One region of the Streptomyces sp. NPDC051315 genome, then DNA from elsewhere that is predicted to be linked to it. Evidence: riboswitches for the same ligand, from Rfam matches in the RefSeq annotation. Region 1 holds a riboswitch; the other holds the start of a gene.
What was found. Region 1 has a riboswitch for glycine ahead of gcvT (glycine cleavage system aminomethyltransferase GcvT). Riboswitches for the same ligand answer to the same signal wherever they lie in the genome.
Positions count from the first base shown of each region.

Region 2: linked by a shared signal. The riboswitch ahead of gcvP (aminomethyl-transferring glycine dehydrogenase) and the one ahead of gcvT (glycine cleavage system aminomethyltransferase GcvT) in region 1 are both predicted to bind glycine.

Region 1 covers NZ_JBITEN010000009.1:297,123-304,766, forward strand. Annotated here, with positions in the region: gene ACIBBD_RS19700 (ABC transporter substrate-binding protein) at 1-1,593, opposite strand, end outside; gene ACIBBD_RS19705 (ABC transporter permease) at 1,661-2,668, opposite strand; gene ACIBBD_RS19710 (enhanced serine sensitivity protein SseB C-terminal domain-containing protein) at 3,003-3,800, opposite strand; gene ACIBBD_RS19715 (enhanced serine sensitivity protein SseB) at 4,020-4,829, opposite strand; gene ACIBBD_RS19720 (AAA family ATPase) at 5,071-5,748, opposite strand; glycine riboswitch at 5,925-6,032, shown strand; gene gcvT (glycine cleavage system aminomethyltransferase GcvT) at 6,222-7,349, shown strand; gene gcvH (glycine cleavage system protein GcvH) at 7,471-7,644, shown strand, end outside.
Region 2 covers NZ_JBITEN010000002.1:703,410-711,053, reverse strand. Annotated here, with positions in the region: gene ACIBBD_RS06260 (DNA polymerase IV) at 85-1,602, shown strand; gene ACIBBD_RS06255 (PRC-barrel domain-containing protein) at 1,693-2,073, opposite strand; glycine riboswitch at 2,187-2,282, shown strand; gene gcvP (aminomethyl-transferring glycine dehydrogenase) at 2,458-5,343, shown strand; gene ACIBBD_RS06245 (molybdopterin-binding protein) at 5,396-5,815, opposite strand; gene ACIBBD_RS06240 (molybdopterin-binding protein) at 5,941-6,336, opposite strand; partial or broken gene ACIBBD_RS06235 (amino acid transporter) at 6,546-7,045, opposite strand.

The DNA of each region.
Region 1 (7,644 bases):
GGAGTCGAAGAGGCCGTCGATCGTCTTGTCGTTGATCAGGGCGTAGTTGTTGTTGCCGCTCTCGAGGATGTACTTGCTGTTCCACAGCGGCAGGCCGTAGCCCTGGACGGACGGGAAGTCCGCGCCCCAGCCCATGATGATGATGCCGTAGCCCTTCTTCTTCACGTTCGAGGGGCTGCCGATGATGCTGGAGGTCTGCGAGCCGTCGTACTGGTCGATCTCGGCGGTGATGCCGATCTTCTTCAGCGACGCCTGCAGGGACTGGGCGGTGGCCACCTCGGCGGGCTTGTTGTTGCGGACCGCGATGGTGGTCTTGAAGCCGTTCGGCTGGCCGCAGGCCTTCAGCGCTTCCTTGGCCTTGGCGACGTTGCCGTTCTTGTTGGCGCCGGCGAGCTCGTACGGGTCGTACTTCTGGCCCTCGGAGCCGGGAACCTGCGGCGGCAGCATGTTGGTGCCGATGTCGCCACCGGCGACCGGGCCGCCGCGCGCGGTCTGCAGCGAGACGTGGTCGGCGCCGAGGATGACGGCCTTGCGGCACTCGATGTTGTTGAACGGCGCGACGCTCTGCGGGAAGACCGCGTACCGGATGTAGCCGGAGACCGGGTTGTCCAGGTTGCCCTTGTGCTGCTTCAGGGCGGTGGTGCGGCCCTGCGGCGACATGCCGGTCTGGTTGATGTCCAGGTCCAGGTCACCGTTGATCAGACGCTGGTCCAGCTCGTTGGCGTTCGAGAAGAACTTGATCGTGATCTTGTCCGGGTAGGCCTTGCGGATCGGGTCCGAGGCCTGCTTCCACTGGTCGTTGCGGACCAGGGTCAGGTCCTTGCCCGGGTTGTACGACTGGAACTTGTACGGGCCGGAGGAGAACGGCCTCAGGCCGTACTTGGACTTGGTGTCCTTGTCCTGGCGGACCGGCGAGGCCGAGATCAGGCCCAGCATCTCCTCGAAGTCCGAGTTGGCCTTCGGCAGCTTGAAGATGATGGTCTTGTCGTCGGGCGTCTCGATGGCCTTCAGACCGAGCTTGTCCGCGGAGGTGTCCTTGTACGGGCCCTTGTACGTGCCCTCGGGGTCCAGCACCTCCTTGAGGTACGTCGGACCGCCGGACAGCACGTCCTGCGCCCACACGCGCTCGATGCCGTACTTGATGTCCTTGGAGGTGATCGGCTTGCCGTCCTCCCAGGTGATGCCGTCACGCAGGGTGTACGTGTAGGTCTTGCCGTCGTCGGTGATCTTGGCGAGACCCGTGGCGAGGTCGGGGGTCAGCTCGGCGCCGGCCTTGCCGGGCTCCGGCTTGTTCGTGACGAGCTGGCGGCTGTAGTAGCGGGCGAAGTCCCACATGAAGCCGTAGTAGCCGCGCGTGGTGTCCCACGAGTCGGCGTCCTGGGCGCCACCGAACTTCAGCTCGCCGCCCTTCTTGACCAGGGAGGCCTGGGCGGCCTTCTGGTTCGCGGCGTCGAAGCCGGCGGCGCCGGTCTTCGAGCCGCCGTCGCCGTCATCTCCACCGCCGCCGCACGCCGCCGTGGTCAGCAGCGCCGCGACCACGGCGGCAGCGGCCATGGCCTGCTTGCGCCGCCCTGAGGTGCGTTGGGTAGTCACGATCTCGGATCCTCCGGATTTGATGAGAGACCCCGTGAGAGCCACGGGAGGCTTGGGGTACGGCAGTTCAGCGGGAGCCCTTCGGGTCCAGCGCGTCACGCACGCCGTCGCCGAAGAGGTTGAAGGCAAGAACGGTGATGAAGATCGCCACGCCCGGGACCACCATGTACATGGGGTCCGAGTCGTAGTAATCGAGCGCGCTCGAAAGCATCTGCCCCCAGGAGGCCGTGGGCGGCTTGACGCCCACGCCCAGGAAGCTGAGTGCCGCCTCGGTGAGGATGTTGGTGGGGATCATCATCGTCGTGTACACGATGATCGGGGCGACGAGGTTGGGCAGCAGTTCCTTGAACAGGATGTACAGCCGGCCCGCGCCCAGCGACCGCGCGGCCTCGACGTACTCGCGCTCGCGCAGCGACAGCGTCTGGCCGCGCACCACGCGTCCGATGTAGGGCCAGCCGAAGAAGCCGATGACCAGGATCATCACGAAGACGCGCACACCCGTGCCGGTCAGTCCCAGCATCTCGTTCGGCATGACGGAGACCAGCGCGATGATGAAGAGCAGCTGCGGGAAGGCCAGCAGACCGTCCATCACGCGGCTGATGAGGGAGTCGACCCAGCCGCCGAAGAAGCCGGCCAGGACGCCCAGGACGGTGCCGAGGATCACCGCGACCACGGCCGACAGGAAGCCGACCAGCAGCGAGATCCGGGATCCGTAGAGGATGCGGGCGAAGATGTCGCGGCCGTTGACCGGCTCGACGCCCAGCAGGTGCTCGCCGCTGATGCCGCCCAGGGAACCCGTGGGCGTGCCGAACAGCGGGTCGATCAGGTCCTCGTGATACTCGTTCGGGTCCTGTCCGACCAGGCTGGTGATGACCGGGGCGAGCAGGGCGATCACGATGAGCACGAGCACGACGACGCCGCCCGTGAGGGCGAGCTTGTCCCGCTTCAGGCGCTCCCAGGCGATCCGGCCCAGGGAACGACCCTGTACGGCCTTCGCGCCGGCGGTGGCGACCGCCGCTTCATCGGCCGCGCTCGGGGCCGCTTCCGCGGTCGGCTCGTGCAATGGTGCCGTCATCTGGCAGGGACCCCTCTCAACCGGCGGTAGCCGGCCCGCACTTGCCGCTGTAGCGGCGTGATCAGTCCGTCGTACACAGGGGCGAAGCACCCCTGGTGCGGGAGTCTTCAACGCTTTGGCGATCTGTTGCCAGACTTGGCAGTGAAAGGATGCGTAAACGTGATGCGGTCAGTGGGGTTCCGTTATCCGGACGGCGGGTAACGGCCGCCGGACGGCGACAAGTTGGGGCAAATCTCGCGGAACATGGACAAACACCCCACATCTACGCGCGGAGAAGCGCCGTCCCGTCCCGGCCGTCTCGGGACCGGGACGCGCCGGGACGGGGAACGGAAGGTCAGTAGCGGCCGGCCGGCGGGTAGCCGTATCCCGCGGCGGGGGCCTGGGCCGGGGCGGCGGGGGCGTGGGCCTCGCGGTCGTAGAACGGACGGGCGTGGGCGCGCATCCACAGCACGACCGGGTCGTAGTCGTCGCTCATGGCGACCGTCGACACCGGCAGCCCTTCGGGGATCGCGCCGATCGACTGCTGCATCATCGCCCGCACCGCGTCCACGGCCGGCGGGGAGGTGTCGTACACGTCGAGCCCGAGGGCGAGGTACGGCGCGCCCAGGGCGGGCTGCACCCAGGCACGGCGCAACGACCGCAGTGCGGGGGTGCGGTGGGCGTTCTGCGCGAGGAGGGCGTAGAACTGCGGAATCTCGATGGCGGGTTCGGACAGTCGCAGCGGTCCGGCCGGCTGCCGGTCCAGGCCCGTGGCGATCCGGCGCAAGTCGAGCCAGGGGATGCCGACACCGCCGCCCGGGGCGTGCGGGTTCAGCCAGAGGCCGTAGTGGTCCGGGTAGAGCGTGCGCGCCACGTCCAGGCCGTCGACCACCTCGTACGACCTGTTCCAGCCGCTGGCCGAGAGCTCCTGGGCGGAGGTGACACAGGGGGCGTAGCCGTGGCCCTCCACCTCCATGCCGCCGTACTGGGCGTCCGGGGAGCCTGCCTGGCCCTGCCACAGCAGCATCCAGACCTGGCCGGTGGTCGGGGTCGCGAGCGCGCGCAGGAGCGCCTCGTAGGCGTCGTAGCGCCCGGGCGTGACCTGGCGCAGCATGTGCTCGACCTGCCCGGCCGCGATGCCGCTGGCGCTCACCTGTACCGCCCCTTCGATTAGTTGCCCGCGTTGGAGACCAGCTTAGGTGGCTCCGCCGACAACGGGCGCCCACCGAGGGGCGGGTTGTTCGTTGTCGGGGGATGCTGGTCCGTCGTGGTCGATCACCCCCGCGCGGCGGAGCCGCGCACCGGCACGGCCCCGCTCCCCTGACGTCCGTCGCCCGGGGTCCCGGTCACCGACGGACCCGGGTGCGCCCGGTCACGCAAGGGCCCGCGTGTAGAAGGGGCGGACCCGCTCCTTCAGCCACCTGCCGACCGGGTCCTCCGTCACGTCCAGGAGGACCAGGTTGACCGGCCACGCCACGGCGACCTTGCCCAGGGCCCTGCCCAGCGCCTCCAGGGGCAGGGCCCGCAGGTCCCCCTCCCACTGGGAGAGCTCGACGCCGACGAACATGACCGGGTCGGCCGTCTCGATCGCGGCGAGGCAGCGCCGGGCGGTGAGGACGACGCCGGTCGCCTCGAACTCGGCCGAGGCAGCGGAGAGGAAGTCGACCGGGTCGATCTGCCAGTCGGGTTCGAAGAGGCGGACGCGGCCGCCGCTCGCGGGGCCGTCCAGCGGGGTGCGGCCCGCGCGGCACAGCTCGGCCACGGCCTGCGGGGGCAGCGGGACGCCGACCACGCCGTCCGGGTTCACCGCGATGCCCACCTGCGGCGGCAGCCCGCGCGCGAACTCCACGGCCGGGGCGATCGTGTACGACATGTGCGCGCCGGCGACCTGGCGGAACTGCTCCTCGGAGCTGAAGACGGGCACGTAGGCCTGGCCGTCGAGCTCCAGCGTGGGCAGGTCGAGGGGGCCGCTGTGCGGGCCGCCGCCGCTGGGCAGCGGGACCCACACGAAGCTGCGGCCGAGCACCTCCAGGATCCGCCCGCCGGCCCCCGGCACGCCGAGGGAGGCCGAGAGCACCTCCTCCAGCTCGTTGCCGGGCCATCCGCCGTGCGGATGGGGGTGCGCCTGTGCCGGGAAGTCCGCGGAGAAGTCCGCCGGGAAGTCCGCCGGGGGGAAATCCATCTGCCTACCGCCTGCTGGGAACCACTGCTGTGGCTGAAAGGCTAGCGGGTGCCACGGGAGCATCCCCGCGGTCCGCGAATCCGCACACCCGCGCCCGGCCGACCCGCCGTACGGGTGACACGGGGGCCCGCAGCCCCCGGAGCCGGTCCGTCCACGCCGGGCTCAGCCCGTGACGCCGGCCGCCGCACGGGTCGGGTACGGGGGCCGCCGCCCCCGGAGCCGGTCCGTCCACGCCAAGAACTCAGCCCGTGAAGGCGATGCGGCGGAGGGCGTCCGCGGCGGGGCGGTCGAGGAGGATCGCCGAGGTGCAGCCGGCCGGGAGACGGCCCCTCTCGACCGAGCGCAGGAGGCGGGAGGCGGCGTGGCGGTGGCGCACGAAGGCGTAGCGGGAGACGCCCCGGCCGCGTTCGCGCTGGCCCTCCAGGGCCGTGCCGGGGGTGACGTCGAGCAGCAGCAGGTGCAGGGTGCCGCCCCGGCGGCGGGCCTCGCGGGCCAGCCAGTCGCGCACCCAGGCCTGCGTACCGCAGTCGTGCACGACGACTCCCTCGCCGGAGCGCAGGGCACGGCGCAGGCCGGCGTAGTGCGCGAGGCGGACGAGGGGGCGGTAGAGCGCGTACGGCAGGAAGCGCGGCATACGGGCGTCCCAGCGGTCACGGGTGTCCTGGGAGTCGACGCGCAGGCCCGTGACCGTGCGCTTCATCAGCGTGGACTTGCCGCTGCCGGGCAGACCCGTGACCACGACCAGGTCACGGGGGCCGAACAGCAGGCCGTGCGGGCTGTGGCCGGCACGGTCGCGCAGGTCGCGGACGACGGGCGCGCACGGGGAACCGCACGCCTCCCGGGCCGAGGCCTCCGGCTGCGCGGGCAGCGCGGAGAGCGCGACCGCCGAGGTCGTCGCGTAAGCCGTGGTCCTGTTCACCGTGTTCGTCCTCCCCTGGGGTCAGACAAGTCTTCTCCCCATCGAGCGTAAAGAGAAGGTAATAAGCGGTGTCTTCCGTTTTCGTGCGCGAACCGCCACAAGCCGGTTACAGATGCGGCCTGCCGCGATCGGGCGGGGCGTGCGATGATGGCGGCGCCAACTGCATACCGGCCGTTTGAATCCGCGCGGGAGAGTTCCCGGCAGAAGCTGCCAGCTTCACCGGGGCGCCGAAGGAGCAAGTCCCTCCCTTGAATCTCTCAGGCCCCAGTTACCGCGCGGGCGAGGCACATCTGAAAAGCGGGCCGGCCCCTGTCCGGGGACGGCTCCACCCAAGGTGCAAGCCATGAGCAATCCGTGATCATGGCGAACCTCTCAGGTTCCGATGACAGATGGGGAGGAACGTCCTCGCCCTCCCCCACGCTCGGCTTTTCGCTCGCGCGGGGGATCCCGTCGCCTTGGGAGACGAACGCCCGATGAGCAGTACAGAACCCATTCAGCAGCGCCGTACCGCGCTCGACGCCGTCCACCGCGCGCTCGGCGCGACGATGACCGACTTCGCCGGCTGGGACATGCCCCTGCGCTACGGCTCCGAGCGCGACGAGCACCACGCCGTACGCACCCGCGCCGGGCTGTTCGACCTGTCGCACATGGGTGAGATCACCGTCACCGGCCCGCAGGCCGCGGCCCTCCTCGACCACGCCCTGGTGGGCCACATCAGCGCCGTGAAGCCGGGCCGCGCCCGCTACACCATGATCTGCCGGGCCGACGGCGGCATCCTCGACGACCTGATCGTCTACCGGCTCGCCGACACCGAGTTCATGGTCGTCGCCAACGCCTCCAACGCCCAGGTCGTGCTGGACGCGCTCGTGGAGCGTTCCGCCGGCTTCGACGCCGAGGTGCGCGACGACCGGGACGCCTACGCGCTGATCGCCGTGCAGGGTCCCGAGTCCCCGGGCATCCTGAAGTCGCTCACCGACGCCGACCTCGACGGTCTGAAGTACTACGCCGGTCTGCCCGGCACCGTCGCCGGCGTCCCCGCGCTGATCGCGCGCACCGGCTACACCGGCGAGGACGGCTTCGAGCTGTTCGTGCGGCCGGAGCACGCGGTGGAGCTGTGGCAGGCCCTGACCAAGGCGGGCGAGGGCGCCGGTCTGGTCCCCTGCGGCCTGTCCTGCCGGGACACGCTGCGCCTGGAGGCGGGCATGCCGCTGTACGGGCACGAGCTGTCGACCGCGCTGACGCCCTTCGACGCCGGGCTGGGCCGGGTGGTGAAGTTCGAGAAGGAGGGCGACTTCGTGGGCCGTGAGGCGCTCGCCGAGGCGGCCTCGCGCGCGGAGACGAACCCGCCGCGCGTCCTCGTCGGCCTGGTCGCCGAGGGCCGCCGCGTCCCGCGTGCCGGGTACACCGTCGTCGCGGGCGGCGAGGTGGTCGGCGAGGTCACCTCCGGCGCCCCCTCCCCCACGCTGGGCAAGCCGATCGCGATGGCGTACGTCGACGCCGCCCACGCGGCGCCGGGCACGCCGGGCGTCGGTGTGGACATCCGCGGCAGCCACGAGCCGTACGAGGTTGTGGCGCTGCCGTTCTACAAGCGCCAGAAGTAGAGACTGACGGCAGGCCGAAAAGGCACCCGCGCGTGACCCTGCGCACATTTCCGCTGTTCACGTGCGTTTCCAGCAGTCCCCCATTCACCAGCACTCACCCGCGTACAGGAGAATTCAGGCCATGAGCAACCCCCAGCAGCTGCGCTACAGCAAGGAGCACGAGTGGCTGTCGGCCGCCGAGGACGGCGTGTCGACGGTCGGCATCACCGAGCACGCGGCCAACGCGCTCGGCGACGTGGTCTTCGTCCAGCTCCCCGAGGTCGGCGACACGGTGACCGCGGGTGAGTCCTGCGGC
Region 2 (7,644 bases), on a different contig from region 1:
CCGGACGGGCTCGCGGCCCTCATCTCCGGCGCCGGGAGGGCTCCGGCGGCGCCATTGTCAGTGGTGTGGTGCAGCATCGGAGATGTGAGAAACGCGCCCACGATCCTGCATCTCGACATGGATGCCTTCTTCGCGCAGGCGGAGCAGGCGTCCAAGCCGAGTCTGCGCGGGAAGGCGGTCGTCGTGGGCGGCCTGGGGCCGCGCGGGGTGGTGGCGACGGCCTCGTACGAGGCACGGGTCTTCGGGGTGCATTCGGCGATGCCCATGGCCCAGGCGCGTCGGCTGGCGCCGAACGCCGCGTATCTCGTGCCGCGGGGCGGGTTCTACCGGTCGATCAGCGATCAGGTCATGGGGCTGCTGCGGGCGCTGTCCCCGCTGGTGGAGCCGCTGAGTCTGGACGAGGCGTTCGTGGACCTGGAGGCCGGGGGAGCGGCCTGGGACGGTGCGTCGGCGCGGCTGGCCGGGGAGCGGCTGAGGGCGGACATCCGGGCCGTCACGGGGCTCACGGGGTCGGTGGGGCTGGCCGCCTCCAAGATGCTGGCGAAGATCGCCTCGGAGCAGGCCAAGCCGGACGGCCTGGTGCTGATCGAGCCGGGCACCGAGCGGGCTCTGCTCGGGCCCATGTCGGTGCGGACGCTGCCGGGGGTGGGACCGGCGACCGGCGATCACCTGAGGCGGGCGGGGATCACCACGGTCGACGAGATCGTCGAGGCGGGTGAGGACGAGCTCGTACGGCTGCTGGGCAAGGCCCACGGGCACGGGTTGTACGCCATGGCGCTGGCGCGCGACGAGCGGCCCGTGGTGGCGGAGCGGGAGGCCAAGTCGGTGTCGGTGGAGGACACGTACGACGTGGACATCCACGACCGGATGAGGGTGGAGCTGGAGGTGCAGCGGTTGGCGGACCGGTGCGTGCGCAGGTTGCGGGGTGCCGGTCTGTCGGGGCGGACGATCGTGTTGAAGGTGCGGCGGTACGACTTCTCCACCCTGACCCGGTCCGAGACCCTGCGGGGGCCCACGGACGATCCGGCGGTGGTGCGGGAGGCGGCGGCGCGGCTGCTGGACGCGGTGGACACGACGGGCGGGGTGCGGCTGCTCGGCGTCGGCGTCAGCGGTCTGGCCGACTTCACGCAGGAGGACCTGTTCGCGCAGGCCGCGGAGGAGCAGGGGGAGGCGCCCGCGGAGGAGGTGCCGGACGAGCCCGCTCACGAGGAGACGGCGGTGCCGGTGGAGCACCGGTGGCGTCCCGGGCAGGATGTGCGGCACGCCGAGCTGGGACACGGGTGGGTGCAGGGCAGTGGCCTGGGGCGGGTCACCGTGCGGTTCGAGACGCCCTATTCGGGGGTGGGGCGGGTGCGGACGTTCCGGATCGACGACCCGGAGCTGGAGCCGGCGGATCCGCTGCCGCTGGTCCGGCGAAGACCGGAGGAGGCCGCGGCGGCGGACGCGGCGGACGCGGCGGCCCCCGCGGACGCGGCGGCTCCGATGGACCCGACCATGTCGGCGGGCACGGCGGGCTCGGCGGACACGAGGGCCCCGGTGGACCCGACCATGACGGCGGACTCGGCGGATGCGGTGGTGGGGCGACCGGGGAGTGGCCGGTGAAGGGGGTATCCCTGCCGGGGGTCCGCTGAGTGGCCGGGGGATCGGCGGGGAGCGGCGTCCGGGCGCGATCCGGGCGTGGTCCGGGCCGGGTCAGGTCTCGTCCAGGACGTCGGAGTCGGCCGGTTTCCCGAAGTCGTGGTCCGGCAGCGGGGCCGGGACGCCCACGTCGAGGCCGTAGTGGTGGTAGAGCTGGAGTTCCTGTTCGGGGGAGAGGTGGCGGCCCACGCCGAAGTCCGGGGCGTCCTTGATGAGGGCGCGGTCGAAGGGGACGCGCAGGGTGCCGTCGACGAGTTCGCTGGGCTCCAGGGGGACGAAGGCGTCCCGGGAGAACAGGCCCGTCCGTATGGCCGCCCATTCCGGCACGCCGGTCGCGTCGTCGAGGTAGACCTCGTCGATCGTGCCTATCTTGACGCCGTTGCGGTCGAACGCCTTGCGGCCGATCAGGTTGCGCGGATCGATATCGGTCTGCACGGGCCCTCCAACTGGTCGCAATCATCCGTAGGCACTACAAAAGAGCACATCGGGGAAGGCGGCCACTCGAAAGCAGGCGCCGTTGACCTCGCTGGTAGTCTGGCAATGGCTGCTGACCCCGTGCGGGAGAGTCCTCCGGAGACCACCGGAGGCGCCGAAGGAGCAAATCCTCCCCGGAATCTCTCAGGCCCACGTACCGCACGGACGAGGTCACTCTGGAAAGCAGGGCGGGTGTCGACGGCTTCCGCTCTCACCGACGGTGAAAGCCGGGCGCCCACGGGCGGCCGGTGAAGCTCTCAGGTTGAGATGACAGAGGGGGAGGCCGTCCGGGTACCCGTGCCGTGGTGCCCCTCGAAGGTCGCGTCAGACCAGGAGGCCTCCGCAATGACCGCCCATCGCATTCCGCTCTCCGATCTCGAACAGGGAATCCCCTTCGAGCAGCGCCACATCGGGCCCGACCAGGAGGCGCGGGCCAAGATGCTCGCGCACGTCGGGTACGGCTCGCTGGACGAGCTCACCGCCGCCGCCGTCCCCGATGTGATCAAGAACGCCGACGCGCTGGACCTGCCGCAGGCGCGGTCCGAGGCCGAGGTGCTGGCCGAGCTGCGGGCGCTGGCCGAGCGCAACCAGGTCCTCGACTCCATGATCGGGCTCGGTTACTACGGCACCTTCACGCCGCCCGTCATCCTGCGCAACGTGATGGAGAACCCGGCCTGGTACACGGCCTACACGCCGTACCAGCCGGAGATCTCGCAGGGGCGGCTCGAGGCACTGCTGAACTTCCAGACCATGGTCGCCGACCTCACGGGGCTGCCGACCTCGGGTGCCTCGCTGCTGGACGAGGGCACGGCCGCCGCCGAGGCGATGTCGCTTTCGCGGCGCATGGGCAAGAACAAGAAGGGCCTGTTCCTGGTCGACGCGGACGCGTTGCCGCAGACCATCGCGGTGATCGAGACCCGCGCCGAGCCGACCGGCGTCGAGGTCGTCGTCGCCGACCTCAGCGAGGGCATCCCGGCCGAGATCGCCGCGCGGGAGATCAACGGCGTACTGATCCAGTACCCGGGCGCCTCCGGGGCCGTACGCGACATCAAGCCGGTCATCGAGCAGGCCCACGAGCTGGGCGCGCTCGTCACCGTCGCCGCCGATCTGCTCGCGCTGACCCTGCTGACCTCGCCCGGTGAGCTCGGGGCGGACATCGCGGTGGGGACGACGCAGCGGCTCGGTGTACCGATGGGCTTCGGCGGGCCGCACGCCGGCTACATGGCCGTCCGCGAGAAGTTCGCGCGCAGCCTGCCCGGGCGGCTCGTGGGCGTGTCCGTCGACGCGGACGGGAACAAGGCGTACCGGCTGGCGCTGCAGACGCGTGAACAGCACATCCGCCGGGAGAAGGCCACCAGCAACATCTGTACCGCGCAGGTGCTGCTCGCCGTCATGGCCGGGATGTACGCCGTCTACCACGGCCCGGAGGGGCTGAAGGGGATCGCGCGGCGGACGCACCGCTACGCGTCGATCCTCGCCGCGGGGCTCGCGGCCGGTGATGTCGAGGTCGTGCACGGGTCCTACTTCGACACGCTGACCGTGCGGGTGCCCGGCAAGGCCGCCGAGGTCGCCGCCGCCGCGCGCCGGAACGGCGTCAACCTGCACCTCGTCGACGCCGACCAGCTGTCGGTCGCCTGCGACGAGACCACCGGGCGGGCCCAGGTGGAGGCCGTCTGGGCCGCCTTCGGGGTCGACGGGGACATCGAGGCGCTCGACGCGGTCACCGAGGACGCCCTGCCGGCCGGGCTGCTGCGCACCGACGCGATCCTGACCCACCCCGTCTTCCACCAGCACCGCTCCGAGACCGCGATGCTGCGCTACCTGCGCCGGCTCGCCGACCGGGACTACGCGCTCGACCGGGGCATGATCCCGCTGGGCTCCTGCACCATGAAGCTCAACGCCACCACCGAGATGGAGCCGGTCACCTGGCCCGAGTTCGGACAGCTGCACCCGTTCGCGCCCGCCGAGCAGGCGCAGGGCTACCTCACGCTCATCCATGAGCTGGAGGAACGTCTCGCCGAGGTCACCGGATACGACAAGGTGTCCCTCCAGCCCAACGCCGGGTCGCAGGGTGAGCTGGCCGGGCTGCTCGCCGTACGCGGGTACCACCGGGCCAACGGGGACGAGCAGCGGACCGTGTGCCTCATCCCGTCGTCCGCGCACGGCACGAACGCCGCCAGCGCCGTGATGGCCGGGATGAAGGTCGTCGTCGTGAACACCGCCGAGGACGGCGAGATCGACGTCGAGGACCTGCGGGCGAAGATCGAGAAGCACCGCGACGAGCTGGCGGTGCTGATGATCACCTATCCGTCGACGCACGGGGTGTTCGAGGAGCACGTCGCCGACATCTGCGCGCAGGTGCACGAGGCCGGCGGGCAGGTGTACGTGGACGGCGCCAACCTCAACGCGCTGGTCGGCCTCGCCAAGCCGGGTCACTTCGGCGGTGACGTCTCGCACCTGAACCTGCACAAGACGTTCTGCATCCCGCACGGCGGTGGCGGTCCCGGCGTCGGGCCGGTGGCCGTACGGTCGCACCTGGCGCCGTATCTGCCGAACCACCCCCTGCAGCCGGAGGCCGGGCCGGAGACGGGCGTGGGGCCGATCTCGGCGGCGCCGTGGGGGTCGGCGGGGATCCTGCCGATCTCGTGGGCGTACGTGCGGCTCATGGGCGGTGAGGGGCTGAAGCGGGCGACGCAGGTGGCGGTGCTGTCCGCCAACTACATCGCCAAGCGGCTCGAGCCGCACTACCCGGTGCTGTACACCGGCCCCGGCGGGCTGGTGGCGCACGAGTGCATCATCGATCTGCGGCCGCTGACCAAGGCGACCGGGGTGAGCGTCGACGATGTCGCCAAGCGGCTCATCGACTACGGGTTCCACGCGCCGACGATGTCGTTCCCGGTCGCCGGGACGCTGATGATCGAACCGACGGAGTCCGAGGACCTGACCGAGCTGGACCGGTTCTGCGAGGCGATGATCGCGATTCGCGCGGAGATCGAGAAGGTCGGTTCCGGCGAGTGGCCCGCCGACGACAGCCCGCTGCGCCACGCCCCGCACACCGCGGCCGCGCTCGGCGGGGAGTGGGAGCACGCGTACACCCGTGAGGAGGCCGTCTTCCCGGCCGGGGTGTCCGCCGCCGACAAGTACTGGCCGCCGGTGCGCCGGATCGACCAGGCCTTCGGGGACCGGAACCTGGTCTGCTCGTGCCCGCCGATGGACGCGTACGAGGACTGATCACCGAGGCCGAGGGCTCCCGTCCGGGTGAGGGCGGGAGCCCTTCGGCGTGTCAGGCCGTCGTGAGCGCGACCTCGGTCGACTTGATCAGGGCGACGACCGGGGAACCGGACGCCAGGCCGAGGTCGGTGGCCGCCTCCTTGGTGATCACGGCGGTGAGCTCGCCGTGGCCGACGGAGATCTTCACGGACGCCATGGCGCCGCCGGTCGTGACCTCGGTGACCGTTCCGGGAAGCCGGTTGCGGATCGACAGGTTTTCGACACCGGACGTGGCGAGGGAGACCTCGGTCGACTTCACCAGGGCGCGGACCGCGGATCCCGGAGCGAGACCGAGCTCGGTCACGGCTTCGTGAGTGATCGCCGCGGTGAGGTACTGGCCGTCGGTGAGGCGGATCCCGACGGTGGCCATCACTTCCCCGGGGTTGACGGTGGTGACGGTGCCGGGGAGCTGGTTGCGGATGCTCAGGGTCATGAACGACAACCGTAGGGCCGCCCTGGCCGAGATGCGGGGTATGTGGTGGTGTGTGCCGCTCAGTCGTCGCCCGGTGGCCGGTGTCGCGGCAGGGTGCGCCTGTGGGGTGGTACGGGAGGGGAGGTTCAGGTGCGGTCGATGTGTACGTTTGTCGACTTCACGCGGGCCGTGGCCTCCATGCCGACCTCCAGGCCCAGTTCCTCGACGGCCTCCCGGGTCAGCAGGGAGACGAGGCGGTGCGGGCCGGCCTGGATCTCCACCTGGGCGGCGACGTCGCCGAGCTTGATCGCGGTGACGATGCCGGGGAACGCGTTGCGGGCGGAGGTGTGGGAGGCGCCCTCCTCGGCGCTGCCGGAGCGCGCGAGCTCGACGCAGAAGGCGGCGAGGTCCTTGCCGTCGACGAGGCGTCGTCCGGTCTCGTCGCGGTGGGTCGCCACCCGGCCCGCGTCCGCCCAGCGGCGCGCGGTGTCGGGGCTCACGCCGAGCAGCCGCGCCGCCTGGCCGATCGTGTAGGACTGCATACGGGTCACGATAGGGCGGACGGGGGAGGCGGTGGACGTGGGGTCGGCCGGCGGGGTGTGACGCGCTGGGCGTGGGCGCACGTCGGGGGAGTGGGTCGGGCTCATGGTGCAGCTGTCCGGGACGGCGAACGGGGCGTGGCGCGCATTGCATGGCGCGTGCGTCGGCTGTGACGGGGGGCCGTCCCCGCCCGGCGGGCGGGGACGGCTGAGCCCGTGTGGGCGCGCGGGCGGCGGACGCGGTCGGGTTCCGCCTCGCGCAGGACCTCCCAGGTGACCGGGGCGACCTCGTCCCGGCCGAGGAGCAAGACGCGCGGGAAGTTGGCGAACGGGTTGCCCTCGGTCCACTCGAAGTAGATGTGCGGGGTGCAGCCGGTCGTGTCACGGACGGGCAGGAGCAGGGCCGCCAGGGCGTCGGAGATGGAGGAGGGCTCCAGGGTCAGCGCGCGGTAGCGGCTGTGCGGGACCGCGCCGCATACGGTCAGACGGCATCGAACTCGGAGGGGCCGCCGACCGTGACCGCGACGACGGCGAAGTCCTCGCCGGGGAGGTCGTTGTCCTCCCGGAGCCGCTCGATCTTTGCGGTACTCGGCTTCGTCCCGCCGGTCGGGCTCGTCGGCGATGAACCGTGTCTTCCGGTCGGCCAGGCCCGGAGGAACTGTTCCGCTTCGTCGTCCGGCGTCACGCTAGTGACGCGGAGCTCGAAGGGGCGGTGGTCATGGCTGTGCTCCCTCGTGTACCGCACAGCGTGCGGTTTCCGGCCATCACGCGTACGGCGACATCAGCGTCAACAGAGAGTGACGCGTGGGCCCTGGATGGAGGGCTCCGGGCGTCAGGCTTCCGTTGAGACTGGGCGTGCGGGCGTGCGGGCGTGCGGGCGTGCGGGCGTGCGGGCGTGCGTGCGGCGTGGGCCGGGGGACAGGAGTGGAGCGGAGTTGGCCGGGGCGCCAGGATCGCCTGAGTCGCCGAGTCCGCAGGTGTGGTCGACGACCTGAGGCCGTCCCTTGGCAAGGGTGCGGCGAGCAGGGGCGGCGTGGCCACGGCGCGTCATTGCGGGTAGGAAACCGTCGACGGTGCTGGGCCTCGGGGAGTTGGGTCCAGGGGTGAAGTCGCGGGCTCGTCCGGCTTCGGTGGCCTCTTGAAGCCGCTCCGTAATGTTCGCCGAACAGGCCGAATGTTTCGGCCGCTTCTGGTGGTGATGGAGGAGTGACGCCCCGGCACGTCCTCTCCGGTCGCCGTCGGCGCCACCCCGCTGCCCTGCACCCGGATCCGCCGGTGGCTTCAGCGGTCAAGTCGTCGGGAGAGGGGTCA